DNA from 2 places in the Nonomuraea coxensis DSM 45129 genome. Region 1 is predicted to be linked to the other one. Evidence: riboswitches for the same ligand, from Rfam matches in the RefSeq annotation. Region 1 holds a riboswitch; the other holds the start of a gene.
What was found. Region 1 has a riboswitch for thiamine pyrophosphate ahead of thiO (glycine oxidase ThiO). Riboswitches for the same ligand answer to the same signal wherever they lie in the genome.
Positions count from the first base shown of each region.

Region 1 (7,025 bases):
CTTGGCCAGGCCGAAGTCCACGACCTTGACCCGCCCGTCGTCGGTCATCAGGACGTTTTCCGGCTTGACGTCGCGGTGCACCATGCCGGCCTGGTGGGCGGCGCCGAGGGCGGCCAGCACCGGGATCAGGATCTCCAGCGCCTCGCGGGCGGGCAGCCGGCCGCGCTCGCGCAGGACGTCGCGGAGCGTGCGGCCCGGCACGTACTCCATCGACAGGTAGACGACGTCGTTGTCGGTGCCCTGGTCGAAGACGTGCACGACGTTGGGATGGGAGAGACTGGCCACCGACTTCGCCTCGCCGATGAACCTCCTGACGAACGCGGGGTCCTCGGCGAGCGAGCGGTGCATGACCTTCAGCGCGACGGTCCGGTCCAGCCGGACGTCGAGCGCCAGGTAGACGGTCGCCATACCGCCCCGGGCGATCCGGCTCTCGATGCGATAGCGTCCATCGAGGAGCCGCCCGACCAGAGGGTCCGCAGTCGTCGTATCCACCCGGCTGAGTTTACGGGCGTTTTGGCACCGGCAGGGCCCAGCCGCCCGAAACCGATGCCGAGCCGTGCCCCCTGGAACGCGCCGGAGCCCCGCGAGCTCCGGCGTGCCCCGCGCGTCCCGCGCGTCCCGCGCGTCAGGAGGTCACGGGGGAGTCAGGGGGCCATGGGGGAGGACGCCTCGGCGTAGCGGCGGCGCGGGATGCGCCCCGCCTGCCGCGCCTGCCGCCCGGCCGTCACCGCCGCCCTCATGGCCGCCGCCATCAGGTCGGGCCGCTGGGCGCGGGTGACCGCCGTGGCCAGCAGCACCGCGTCGCAGCCGAGCTCCATCGCGAGCGCGGCGTCGCTGGCCGTGCCGATCCCCGCGTCGAGGATCACCGGCACCGACGCGGCCTCCACGATCAGCTCGATGTTGTGCGGGTTGCGGATGCCGAGCCCTGACCCGATCGGCGCGCCCAGGGGCATCACCGCCGCGCAGCCCGCCTGCTCCATCCGCCGGGCCAGCGCCGGGTCGTCCCCGATGTACGGGAGCACCACGAACCCGTCGGCCACCAGCCGCTCGGCCGCGTCGAACGTCTCGATGGGGTCCGGCAGCAGCGTCCGCTCGTCGGCGATGACCTCCAGCTTGACCCAGTTCGTGCCGAGGGCCTCCCTGGCCAGGCGGGCCGTCAGCACGGCGTCGCCCGCGGTGAAGCAGCCGGCCGTGTTGGGCAGCACCTTGATGTCGCGCTCGCGCAGCACGTCGAGCACCGAGCCGCGGGCGCGCGGGTCGAGCCGGCGCATCGCCACCGTGGTCAGCTCGGTGCCGGACGCCGCCAGCGCCTGGTCGAGCACCTCCAGCGAGGGGGCGCCGCCGGTGCCCATGATGAGCCGGGAGGAGAACTTCTCCCCGGCGATGATCAGATCATCCACCCTGCACCGCCGTCAGCACCTCCACGCGGTCGCGCTCGCGCAGCGCCGTGGTCTCCCAGGCGCCGCGCGTGACCACCTCGTCGTTGACCGCCACGGCGACCCCGGTGGTCGCCGCCGTCAGGGCCCGTACGGCCTGCGCCACGGTCGTGCCGTCGGCGACCTCGTGCGCGGCCCCGTTGATCTGCACCATCATGCGATCTCTCCAAATCTCGCCGGCGAGCACAACGCCGCCGGCCCGCCCTCCTCGCCGCCCGCCTCCCCGGCCACCAGGGCCGCCGTGAGGGGCGCGAGCAGCACACCGCCCCGGTGGTGGCCGGTGGCGAGCACCAGCCCGTCACCCGCCGGCCCGACGATCGGCACGTTGTCCGGCGTGCCGGGGCGCAGGCCCGCCACCACGTCGGCCAGCTCCAGCTCGGTCACGCCCGGCACCAGCTCCCTGGCGTCGCGCAGCAGCTCGTACAGGCCGCCCGCGGTCACCCGGGTGTCGAAGCCCAGCTCCTCCTGGGTCGCGCCGACCACCAGCTCGCCGTCGCCCCGGGGGACGAGGTAGACGGACGAGCCGTGCACGGAGCCGCGTACGCACCGGGTCAGCAGCGGCTGCGGCGAGCGCAGGCGCAGGATCTGCCCCTTGACCGGCCGCACCGGCACCCCGGCCAGCCCGGCGCTCCAGGCCCCGGCCGCCAGCACCACCGTCGTGGCCGCAAGCTCCGCGCCCCCCTCCAGCCGCACCCCCACGACCCGCCCAGCAGCCCCGTCCTCGCGCAGCAGCTCGGTGACCCGGGTGCGGACGATCGGCACGGCCCGCCGTTCCAGTGCGGTCAGCAGCGCCGCCGTCACGCGGCGCGGGTCCACCCAGGCGTCCCCGGAGGCCAGCAGGCCGCCGCGCACCGACGGCGCCAGCATGGGCTCCAGGCGGCGGCACTCGCGCCCGGTCAGCCGCTCCACCGGCAGCCCCAGCTTGTCCATGAACGCGGCCAGCTCGTCCAGCGCCGCGAGGTCGTCGGCCCCGAACGCCACGTCGAGCGTGCCCTCGGCGCGCAGGTCCACCCCGCCCGCCCCCTCGGGCAGCCCCGCGTCGGCGGCCAGCTCGGCGGCGAAGGCCGGCCAGCGGCGCAGCGACGCGAGCCCGAGCCGCAGCAGCGGCTCCTCGGTGTAGGTCACCTCGCTGACCGGCGCCAGCATGCCCGCCGCCGCGTGCGAAGCCCCGCCCGCGGGATCGGGGTCGACCACGGTGACCGGCCGCCCCGCCCGCGCCAGCCGCCACGCGACCGACAGCCCGACGATCCCGCCGCCGACGATGACCTCCACCATGCGCTCCCTTCGCCGGCATGATCCGGATCAGGTGTCTTGCGGTCGAAGGCCCGACGCAGCCTTCCTCTCAGCCCGGTCACGGCCGGACTCCCGCGCGTCTTACGCCCCCACCCTACGACGTCCCCGGCGGCTCCAGGCACGACCCCCTTCGCCGCCGGGCCCCGTACCCGTCTATGGTCTTGGTCGTGGACCATGTCGTGGTGGTGGGAGCGGGCCTGGCCGGCGTACGCACGGTCGAGGCGCTGCGCGGGCGCGGATTCGGCGGCAGGATCACCCTCGTCGGGCGGGAACGCCACCGCCCCTACGATCGCCCGCCCCTGACCAAGAGCGTGCTGCTCGGCGAGTCCGACACGACGTTCGTCGACACCGACCTCGCCGCGCTGCGCGTCGCCTTCCGACCCGGGGTGTCCGCCACCGCGCTGCGGCCGGGCGCCGTCGAGACCACCGAGGGCGAGCTCCGCTTCGACGGGCTGGTCATCGCCACCGGCGCCGACCCGGTCCGGCTGCCCGGAGACGGCCCCCAGCACGTCCTGCGCACCCTCGACGACGCCCACGAGCTGCGCGCCGCGCTCGTCCCCGGCGCCCGCGTCGTGGTCGTCGGCGCGGGCTGGGTGGGAGCCGAGGTGGCCACGGCCGCCCGCCGCGCCGGCTGCGTGGTCACGGTGGTCGAGGCCGGCCCCGCGCCGCTCGCCCTCGCCGTCGGCGCGGAGATCGGCGCCCGCACCGCACGCTGGTACGACGGCATCGACCTGCGTCTCGGCGCCATGGTCCACTCCGTCGAGGAGGGCGGCGTCGAGCTGGTCGGCGGCGAGTTCCTGGACGCGCACGTGGTCGTCGCCGGCATCGGCGTGCGCCCGGCCGTCCAGTGGCTGGCCGACGCCGACCTCGACCTGCACAACGGCGTCGTCGTGGACGAGCACCTGCGCGCCTCGCTGCCCGGCACGGTCGCGGTGGGCGACTGCGCCGCCTGGTGGTCGCGCCGCTTCCAGGACCGGCTGCGGGTCGAGCACTGGGACACCGCGCTCAACGCCCCCGAGGTCGCCGCCGCGAGCCTGCTCGGCGAGGACGCCGTCTACGACCCGGTCCCCTACTTCTGGTCGGAGCAGTTCGGGCACATGGTCCAGTACGCCGGCCACCACCCCGCGGGCGAGCGGCTGCTCTACCGCGGCGGCCCCGAGGGCAAGTGGTCCGCCGTATGGCTGAGGGGCGACGACACTCTCGCCGCCGTGTTCGCCGTGGACCGGCCGCGAGACCTCGTCCAGGGCCGCCGTATCATCGGCGCGGGCTCCCGGCTGGACGCGGAACGCCTGGTAGATCCAGAAGTACCCCTACGGGATTGTGTTGTTTGAGCAAGCACGGCATGTGGTAGTTGTGGTTCCGTGACGCTTTATGTTGCACAGATCGACCGGGAGACCGACCAGCTCGTCAGCGAGTGGCTCACGCTCCCCGAAGTGGCCAAGCGCCTGGATCTCCCGATCGGGCGGGCCAAGCAGCTCCTCAAGGATCACAAGCTCCTCGGCGTCCGCCGGGAGGGCGGCGGGTCCCCACAGGTGCCCGCGGTGTTCCTCGACGGGAAGGACGTGATGAAGGGCCTGCCGGGCACCCTGACCGTGCTGCGGGACGCCGGCTACGACGACGCCGAGTCCCTGCGCTGGCTCTTCACCCCCGACGACTCCCTGCCAGGCTCGCCCGTCGAGGCGATCAGGGCCGGCCGTCACACCGAGGTCAAGCGGCGTGCCCAAGCCCTCGCTTTCTGACGCCCGCCTCTATCTCTGCACCGACGGCCGCCGCGACCGCGGCGACCTGGCGCAGTTCCTCGACACGGTGCTGGCGGGCGGCGTGGACATCATCCAGCTGCGGGAGAAGGGACTGGAGGCCCGCGAAGAACTCGCCCTCCTCGACGTCTTCCGCGACGCCTGCGACCGGCACGGCAAACTGCTGGCGGTCAACGACCGGGCGGACATCGCCTACGCCGCCCGGCCCGACGTGCTCCACCTGGGGCAGGACGACCTTCCGTTGACGGTCGCGCGAGAGATACTCGGCGACGACTTCGTCATCGGACGGTCCACCCACTCCGCCGCCGAGGCTTCCGCCGCGGCCGTGGAGGAGGGCGTCGACTACTTCTGCTGCGGGCCCGTCTGGCCCACGCCGACCAAGCCGGGCCGCCCGGCCCCCGGCCCGTCGCTGCTGCGGCACGCGGCGTCGCTGGGCGAGGCGCGGCCGTGGTTCGGCATCGGCGGCATCGACCTCGGCAACCTCGACGAGGTCCTGTCGTACGGCGTGCGCCGGGTCGTCGTCGTGCGCGCCATCACCGAGGCCGACGATCCCGGCGCGGCGGCGGCGGAGTTCGCCAAGCGCCTCGCCGCGGCCTGACCGACCATCCGACCCTCGCGCCGCCCCACCGTCCGGTGGGGCGGCGCTCCCATGCCGGGAGCGGAAAAGGCCCGGCGGCCGGTAAGGCGGCGCGGGGCGTGGCCGGTCGAGTGGCGCGGGGTGTGGCCGGTCAGGTGGTGCGGGAGGTGGCGGCGATCGCGAGGTCCTTCAGGGCCGCCCGCGCCTCCTCCGTGACCGGGGCCCGGCCGAGCGCGTCCAGCGCCTCGCCGAGGTAGTCGCCGATCAGGTCCTCGCAGGCGCTCAGCGCGCCGGTGCCCTCGATGACGCCGCGCAGCGTGGTGACGCCGTCCTCGTCGAGCCCGGGGTCGCCGAGCAGGCGGCGCACGGTCGCGGCCTCGCCGGGGGAGGCGGCGGCGAGCGTACGGGCCACGAGCATGGTGCGCTTGCCCTCGCGCAGGTCGTCGCCCGCCGGCTTGCCGGTCTGCGCCGGGTCGCCGAAGACGCCGAGGATGTCGTCGCGGAGCTGGAAGGCGATGCCGACCCGCCGCCCGTAGCCGGTGCACAGCTCGTCCATCCAGGGCGCGAGCTCGCGGGCGGCCAGCGCGAGACCGAGCCGCAGCGGCTGCTCGACGGAGTACTTGCCGCTCTTGTAGAGGGCCACCCGCAGCGCCGAGTCGAAGGTGTTCTCGCCGTGGGCCTGCTCCAGCAGGTCGAGGTACTGGCCGCACATCAGCTCGGTGCGCATGTGGTCGTGCACGGGCTGGGCCGCCTCCAGCGACTCGCGGGGCAGCCCGCTGGTGCGCCACATCTCGCCCGACCAGATCAGCAGCAGGTTGCCCAGCAGGATCGCGGCGCCCTCGCCGAACTGCGGGGCGGAGCCGTGCCAGCCCTCCTTCTCGTGCAGCGCCTCGAAGCGGCGGTGCGCCGCCGGCATGCCCCTGCGCAGGTCGCTCTTGTCCATCACGTCGTCGTGCACGAGCGCGCTGGCCTGCAGCAGCTCAAGGGAGGCGGCCGCGGTGAAGATGCCGGGGCCGTCCGCGCCGCCCGCGCCGCGCCACCCCCAGTAGCAGAACGCGGGCCGCAGCCGCTTGCCGCCGGCCAGCAGGTCCTCGGCGGCCGTGCGGAGCGGCTGGAAGTCGGGGTCACCGGAGGCGGGGAGCTGGCGTTCGACGAAGGCGCCCAGGGCACGCTCAACCCGCGTGCGCAGGACGTCCATGCTCGCGGCGTCACTGGTCATGACACCGAGACTAGTGGCCGCTTCGAGCGCTTCCGATCGGGACGTGGCCGAGCGGGGGCGATCCGCGGCCTCGGCGCGCGCCGCCGCTGCCTGTAGCCTGGTGGGCATGGCCCTTGGTCGACCCTCCGTCCTGCCGGGACGTGTCCCCACCGTCCGCGAGATGCTCGCCTCCGGCAAACGCACGTTCTCGTTCGAGTTCTTCCCGCCGAAGACCGACGAGGGCGAGCGGCAGCTGTGGAAGGCGATCAGGGAGCTGGAGTCGCTGCGGCCGACGTTCGTGTCGGTCACCTACGGCGCCGGCGGCTCCACCCGTGACCGCACGGTCGACATCGTCGAGCGCATCGCGCACGACACCACGCTGACCCCCGTGGCGCACTTCACCGCGGTCAACCACTCCGTCCGCGAGCTGCGCCACCTGGTGGGGCGCTTCGCGGACGCGGGGGTGCGCAACATCCTGGCCGTGCGCGGCGACCCGCCCGGCGACCCCACGGGGGAGTGGGTGCGGCACCCGGAGGGCGTGCTCTACGCCGAGGAGCTCGTACGCCTGGTCCGCCAGGCGGGCGAGTTCTGCGTGGGCGTGGCGGCCTTCCCGTACAAACATCCGCGCTCGCCGTCCATCGAGGCCGACACCGAGCACTTCGTGCGCAAGTGCCGGGCCGGGGCCGACTACGCGATCACCCAGATGTTCTTCCAGGCCGACGACTATCTGCGGCTGCGTGACAGGGTGGCGGCCGAGGGCTGCG
Region 1 is NZ_CP068985.1:3,223,821-3,230,845, forward strand. Features, by position in the region: gene Nocox_RS15010 (Stk1 family PASTA domain-containing Ser/Thr kinase) at 1-492, opposite strand, end outside; gene Nocox_RS15015 (thiazole synthase) at 645-1,352, opposite strand; gene thiS (sulfur carrier protein ThiS) at 1,393-1,593, opposite strand; gene thiO (glycine oxidase ThiO) at 1,590-2,711, opposite strand; TPP riboswitch at 2,699-2,815, opposite strand; gene Nocox_RS15030 (NAD(P)/FAD-dependent oxidoreductase) at 2,897-4,060, shown strand; gene Nocox_RS15035 (Rv2175c family DNA-binding protein) at 4,091-4,468, shown strand; gene thiE (thiamine phosphate synthase) at 4,446-5,084, shown strand; gene Nocox_RS15045 (polyprenyl synthetase family protein) at 5,215-6,282, opposite strand; gene metF (methylenetetrahydrofolate reductase [NAD(P)H]) at 6,389-7,025, shown strand, end outside.

Region 2 (7,025 bases), 3.1 Mb from region 1:
TACGGTCTGGTCAGTGTGCCGGTTTCGGTCTTCGCGCTGGTGCTCGTGCTGGTGCTGCCGCTGGCGGCGGGGCTCTACGTGCTGGTGTCGAGCGCGTGGGCGACCGCGGAGCGGGCCGTGCTCCACCGCCGCGTCGCCGGCGCGAGCGCCTGACATGAGAAGAGGCCGGCTAGCCGGCCTCTTTCAACGCCGCGACCTGCCCGTTCATCGATGCCGACTGAGGAGCGGGCAGGATCGCCCACACCGTCGTCGTGTCCCCGTCATGGCGCACTCCCCAGCTCTCCGCCACGTACTCCACGATGCCGAGCCCCCGCCCGCCGAGCGAGGACAGGGTCGGCCGCCCCGCCCGTGGTTCGGTCGCGGCGCCCCCGTCACTCACCGCCACCTCGATGTGCTCGTCGCTGCGCAGCCAGGCGACCCTCACCATGCCCGAGGGCAGCGGGTGCGCGTGCCGCAGCGCGTTGCTCAACAGCTCGCTCACGACGAGCACCGCGTCGTCGATCGCCGTCGCGAAGACCCCGCTGTCCTGCAGGTCCGTGCTCAGACGCTGGCGGGCGACGGCGACGCTGGACGGCGCGTACGGCAGCAGCACCACGCTTGACACACCCACCTCCCCGTTCCCTGTGCCCCCCGCGGGAACACTCCCCGGTACGACCGAAATGCCCCGTTACTCGATCCCAGAAACCGCATCTCGATCACAGCTTGTACACATTGGAAGATAGATCAGCTCAACCGTGACCACCTCGTTACCGCATCGGTGTGTCGGATCCGATAGTGCCGGAACCCTTCAGCACCAGCCGCATCCTGGTGCCCCCGCCGGGTCTCGGATGTGCGCTCACGTCTCCCCCTTGTGCCCTCGCCAGGCTGCGGACGATGTAGAGCCCGAGCCCTACTCCACCAAACCTTCTCCGGTCGCCGCTGTCCACCTGGACGAACCGCTCGAAGACCCGTTCCCGGTCAGGAGCGGCGATACCGACGCCCTCGTCGTCCACCACGACGACCACGTTGTCGTCCTCCGGCCACGCCCCCACCGTGATCAGCCCGCCCTTGGGCGAGTACTTGAAGGCGTTCTCCAGAAGCTGCCCGAGCACGATGTCCGTGGCGAGCGCGTCGCCCAGCACGTACGGCAGCTCGCCGCCGATCGCGACCTCCACCCGGTGCCGGTCCGACAGCACGGGCAGCCCCAGCGTGGCCACGTGGATGCGCTCGGCCAGGTCGAACTCCTCGATGCGCACCTTCAGCTCGTCCGCCCCGGCCCGCGCGCCGAGCAGCAGGTGGTCCATGAGCTGGCCGAGCGACCTGGCCCGCTCGGCGATCGTGTGCACGGCCGCGCGCCGCTCCAGGTCGCCGAGCTTGTCCCAGCGGGCGTCGAGCGTCGAGGCGAAGCCCCGCACGATCGTGATCGGCGTGCGCAGCTCGTGGCTGGTGGTCGCGAGGAACAGGTCCTTGGCCTCCTCCAGCTCCTTGGCCCGGGTGACGTCGCGGAAGTCGACCACGACCTCGCCGGTCTCCTCGATCCGCGCGCCCACCACGTCCAGCCACCGCCCGGTCTCCAGCTGGAAGGTGAGCTTCTCGCCCGGCGCGGGCAGCGGGAACGGCGGCGGCCCGCCGAGCACGGCCTCCGGGGGGATCGCGGTGATCTCGGCGGCGGCCGGGTTCCAGCGCACGACCCGCCCGGCCTCGTCGAGCACGGCGATGCCGTCGGCGCTCGCGTCGAACACGGCCCGCTCGTGGGCCCGCTGCCGCACCGCCTCCTGGTAGGCGACGGCGTTGCCGACCGCGATGCCCGCGTGCCCGGCCAGCAGCTCCAGCAGCTCCAGCTCCAGGTGGCCCGGGGTGCTCCTGGCGAACAGCGCGTAGAGCGCTCCGTAGGGCCGGCCGCCGACCGCGGCCAGGCCGAGCGCGATCGTGTGCAGGCCGTCCAGCCGGGCCCACACGAGGTCGTCGAGCCCGCTCGACTCCAGCATGACGGTCCTGCCCGTGCGTAAGAGCCGGTCCACGAGGCTCGTCCGCAGGTCGGTGGTGGTGCCGCGGAGGCCGTCCGGCAACTGGTACGTGCTCACCAGCCGCAGCCGCTCCCCCTCGATGAGCACGAACCCGCCCGCGTCGGCCCCGGTCAGCTCGGTCAGGCTGGCCGAGATGCGGTCGAGCACGGCCGAAAGCTCCAGGTCGGAGTTGATGTCGCCGACCACGTCGGTCAGCCGGCGCACGAGCCTGGCCCGGCGCGCCATGCGGTCCTTCGCGACCTGGTCGGCCCTGGTCAGGTGGTGCACGCACACGTAGCCGGCGACGGCGCTGCCGAGCCGCAGCGCGCTGATGTCCACCCGCACGTCGAGGAGGTCGCCGGCGCTGTCGAGCCGCTTGGTCCGCACCGACACCTGGCCGCCGGTCCGTACGCGCTCCAGCGCCGCGTTGTGCTCGGCGGTCAGCTCCGCCGGGACGATCGGCGCCCGGCGACCCAGCATCTCGGCGGCCGTCCAGCCGAACAGCCGCTCGGCCGCCTCGTTCCAGACCAGCACGGTCTGGTCCCTGTCGACCGCCACGACGGCGTTGGGCGAGCTGGCGAGCACCGCGCGGGCGATCTCGTCGTCACTACCGGCCCATTGGTCCCCCACTCCTCCATAGTGCACGTGGCGCGGTGGGTGCGTCGGGCGATCCGTCCGATACGCTGCGGTCACGACAATTCCGGGAGGGGCGAGGGCATGACGAGCGGCGAACTGGACGCCCTGCTGCGCGTGACCTCCAGCACCTACCGGGGGGACTCACCGGACATCGCGTTCGGCACCTACGACGGAGCCGTGGGCCGGCTGGTGCTGGCGGTGACCGGCAAGGGCGCCGTGGCCTGCTCCTTCGAGCCGGAGAACGACGTCTTCGAGCTGATCAGCCGGAGCGTGGGCCGCTTCATCGGCCCCGACCCGCGACGCCTCGACCCGCTGCGGAGAGAGCTGGACGCCTACTTCTCGGGCCGGCTGCGGGCCTTCGCCACGCCGGTCGACCTGGCGCTCGCCACGCCGTTCGCGCGCACGGTGCTGCAGAAGACGATGGCGGTCCCCTACGGCACGACCACGACGCTGGAGAGCATCGGCGAGAGCATCGGCCGGCCGCGCGCGCTGCGGGCGATCGGCAACGCGCTGGCCTCCAACCCCCTCTGCGTGATCGTCCCCTGCCACCGGGTGGTGCGCGAGGACGGCGCGCTCGGCGACTACGCGGGGGGCGTCGCCGCCAAGCAGCACCTGCTCAACGTCGAACGGCGCGCCTCGATCGGGCCGTGAGAGCCCCGGCGAGCAGCGTCACCAGCGCCGCCACCAGGGCCGCGCCGAGCGCGCCGTTCATCCACGGCTGGCGGGTGAAGCCGATCGCGTCGCGAAGGCCCGCCCAGATCCCGTCCCAGGCGGCGACGGTGGGCGTCGAGGTGGTCAGCCAGTAGGCGACGAAGCCGAGCGCCCACGGCACCAGCATGCTCCGGCGCGAGGGGGCGTCCTCGGCGGTGTTCCAGGAGCCGGCGCGGGCGAAGACGAAGTAGTCGACGGCCAGCACGGCGAACATCGGCACGAAGACCGCGCCGATCACGCCGAGGAACGCGCCGTAGGAGGTCACGTCCACGACCAGGGCGATGGCGACGGTCAGCACGCCGATCGCGACCGAGAACACCCGCCGGTCCACGCGCGGCATGAGGTTCTGCAGGGACATGGTGGTCGAGTAGACGTTCGCGAACGACTGGTCGGTCTCGCGCAGCACCAGGATGCCGAAGAACAGCGCGCCGAGCGGCGCCGCCACGAACGGCGCGAAGACCGCCGTGCTGTCGGCGGTGACGGCGGCGGAGCCGGCGATGGCGACCGCGTACACGCCGAGCCCCAGGCAGGCGACCTGGGCCAGCGTGTAGCCGCCGACGACGCCGGTGAACGCGGCCCGGCTGGAGCGGGAGTGCCGGGCGAAGTCGGCGGCCATCGGCACCCAGGAGACCGACAGGGCGATCACGTAGTCGACGGCGGCGGGGAAGGCGGTCCACGAGCCGCCGGCGTGCGTGGGGGCCTCGTTCAGGAAGAACCACGTGAACCAGAGCATCGAGACGATCACGCCGGCCGTGACGTAGCGGCGCAGCAGCCGGATCGAGCCGAGCGGCCAGATCGTCAGCGCGGTGGTGAGCACCCCGGCGGCGATCACCCACACCTGGTACGGCACCCCGCCGAAGATCGCGGTGGCGGCCTTGGCGATCACCCACAGCTCGAACGCCCCCCAGCCGAGCATCTGGACGATGTTCAGCACCGTGGGGACGTAGGAGATCCTCGCCCCGAACAGCCCGCGCAGCAGCACCATGGCGGGCTGCCCGGTCTGCGTTCCCGGGACGGCGGACAGGCCCACCATGGCGGTGCCGATGAGGCTGCCGACCAGCGCCGCGACGAGCGCGGCCGCCAGGCTGAGCGGAGCGTTGCCGAGGGGGTCGAGCAGGAACAGCGCCCCGGAGAAGCCGAGGAGGCTGACACCGAGGTTGGCCCAGAGGGCGCCCTGGTCGAGGACGCCCAGCGTCTTCGGCGACGCGCCGTCGAGGGTCAGGGGGACTTCGTCGGCGACCTGCGCCATCGCACGCTCCCTACGCCGGCATTACCCGGACAGGTTCAGGCGGTCGGCAGCGGCTGGAAAGCTGCCCTCTCAGCCCGGCGAACCCCGAGCTCCCGCGACAATCTGCAGTTTTCGCCCTCATGATGCCCCAATGGCGTCGAAAGCGCCATATGAGGATCGTCTCCGGCCGATCAGGCCACGAACGGCTCCTGGCCCGTCTCGCTCACCATGGGCAGGCGCGCGGCCTCCCACGACTGCATGCCGCCGCCGACGTTGACGGCGTCGCGCCCGAGCTGGTTGAGCCAGGCCGCGACCTGCAGCGACCGGCCGCCGACCCGGCAGACGACGTAGACGGTGCGGTCGGCCGGGATCTCCCCGACCCGGCCCTGGATCTGGGTCATGGGGATGTGCACGGCGTGCGGCGCGTGGCCCGCGAGCCATTCGTCCTGCTCGCGCACGTCGAGCAGATAGGCGTCAGCGGGAACCGCGCCGGCCTCGGTCTCAGGAACAGTCATGCTTCCATTGTCCCGCCCGCGCGAGGTCATTTGAGCAGCTTGGACATGCGCCGGTCGGCCAGCGGCTTGCCGCCCGTCTGGCAGGTGGGGCAGTACTGCAGCGAGGAGTCGGCGAACGACACCTCGCGGATCGTGTCGCCGCACACGTCGCAGGGCTGCCCCGCCCGGTTGTGCACGCGAAGGCCCGACTTCTTCTCCGCCTTGAGGTCCTTGGCCGCGAGGCCGTGCGCCCGCTCGACGGCGTCGGCGAGCGTGGTGACGATGGCCTCGTGCAGGTCGGCGACCTGCGCGTCGGTCAGCGTTCCAGCGATCTTGAACGGGGACATCCGCGCCGCGTGCAGCACCTCGTCGGAGTAGGCGTTGCCGATCCCCGCGATGATCTTCTGGTCGCGGAGCAGGCCCTTGATCTGCGTACGGTTGCCGCCCACGATGCGCTTCAGCGCGTCCACGGTGAAGGCCGGGTCGAGGGGGTCGGGGCCGAGCGCGGCGACACCGGGCACCTCGTCCGGATTTTTCGTGACATAGATGGCGAGCCGCTTCTGCGTCCCCGCCTCCGTCAGCTCGAACCCCGGCGCCAGGCCCTCGTCGTCCGGCGCGAAGCGCACCCGAGCCGCGAGCGGGCCCTTGCCCGGCCGCACCGGCCTGGCCCCCGACAGGTCGTCGCGCCAGCGCAGCCATCCGGCCCGCGCCAGATGGATGACCAGGTGCAGCCCGTCGCAGTCGAGGTCGAGGAACTTGCCGTGCCTCGCCACCCCGGTCACGGTCAGCCCGCCGAGCGCCGTGACCGGCGGATCGAACGTCTTGAGCGCCTGGATGCCGACCACGTCGACGGCCATGATGGACCGGCCCACCGCCCTTTCGCGCAGGAAGTGGGCCAGAGACTCCACTTCGGGAAGTTCCGGCATGCCCCCAGCGTACGGTGCGCACCGGACCATCCACAGCCTGTGGAAAGCGCCGGGCGATTAGTGTCGGGGCATGAAGGTGACGATCGCCGAAGAACTCCTCCTGCTCGCCTACAGCGAGGACGAGGGCAAGCAGCTCATCAGCACCATGCAGCTCGACCCCGCGCTGGCCGGCGCGCTCCTCGCCGAGCTCGCCGTCGAAGGCCGCGTCGAGTTGTCGGACAAGAAGCTCGTCCTCACCGGCACCGCACCGCTCGGCGACGACGAGCCGGATGACGAACTGGACGACGAGCTGAAGGCCGTGCTGAGCCGCGTCGCCGGAGAACACAAGGAGCGCAAGCCCGCCTGGTGGGTGCAGCGCCTGCAGTCGTCCAAGCTGCGGACGCGCCTGCTGACCAGGCTCGCCGAGGCCGGGGTGCTGACCGAGCAGCGGGGCAAGGTGCTCGGCCTCTTCCCCGTCACGCGCTGGCCGGAGGCCGACCCCGGCGTGGAGGCCGAGGTCAGGGAGCGGGTGGCGAGCGTGCTCGGCGGCGCGGACCCCGACGCCCGCACCGCCGCCCTGATCGCGGTCATGCACGCGGCCAAGCTCGACCGCAAGGCGTTCCCCGGGGCGAGCAAGGAGCGCGTGAAGGAGATCTCCGAGGGCGCCTGGGCGGGCGACGCGGTGGCCAGGACGATCGCCTCCATCAACGCCGCCACCGTCACCGCGATCACCGCCGCCACGGTCGCGGCCACCGCCGGCGGCGGCGGCTGACCGGCCGACCGGCAGGGCGGCCTCAGTTGGCGTCGATCACGTCCTTCGGCACCGGCCGGTCCTCCTTGAGCGCGTCGAACAGGGCCAGCGCCTTGGTGCGGTCCCACTTGATCGCCGTGCCGCCGCTCGGCACGCTCTCCTCCCCGCCGAAGGGCACCACGGTCGTCACCGGGCTGTCGCCCATCGACAGCCCGAGCGACAGCATGTCGAACACGCCCGTGCCCGTGTCGACCTCGACGGCGTCGGTGGCGCTCATGGCCAGCGGGATCGACGTGAACGGGTTGAGCAGCACGC
Region 2 is NZ_CP068985.1:128,704-135,728, reverse strand. Features, by position in the region: gene yidC (membrane protein insertase YidC) at 1-153, shown strand, start outside; gene Nocox_RS00650 (ATP-binding protein) at 170-604, opposite strand; gene Nocox_RS00645 (sensor histidine kinase) at 747-2,615, opposite strand; gene Nocox_RS00640 (methylated-DNA--[protein]-cysteine S-methyltransferase) at 2,703-3,272, shown strand; gene Nocox_RS00635 (purine-cytosine permease family protein) at 3,238-4,581, opposite strand; TPP riboswitch at 4,572-4,687, opposite strand; gene Nocox_RS00630 (rhodanese-like domain-containing protein) at 4,752-5,075, opposite strand; gene Nocox_RS00625 (Fpg/Nei family DNA glycosylase) at 5,102-5,980, opposite strand; gene Nocox_RS00620 (GOLPH3/VPS74 family protein) at 6,051-6,731, shown strand; gene Nocox_RS00615 (LCP family protein) at 6,754-7,025, opposite strand, start outside.
Region 2: linked by a shared signal. The riboswitch ahead of Nocox_RS00635 (purine-cytosine permease family protein) and the one ahead of thiO (glycine oxidase ThiO) in region 1 are both predicted to bind thiamine pyrophosphate.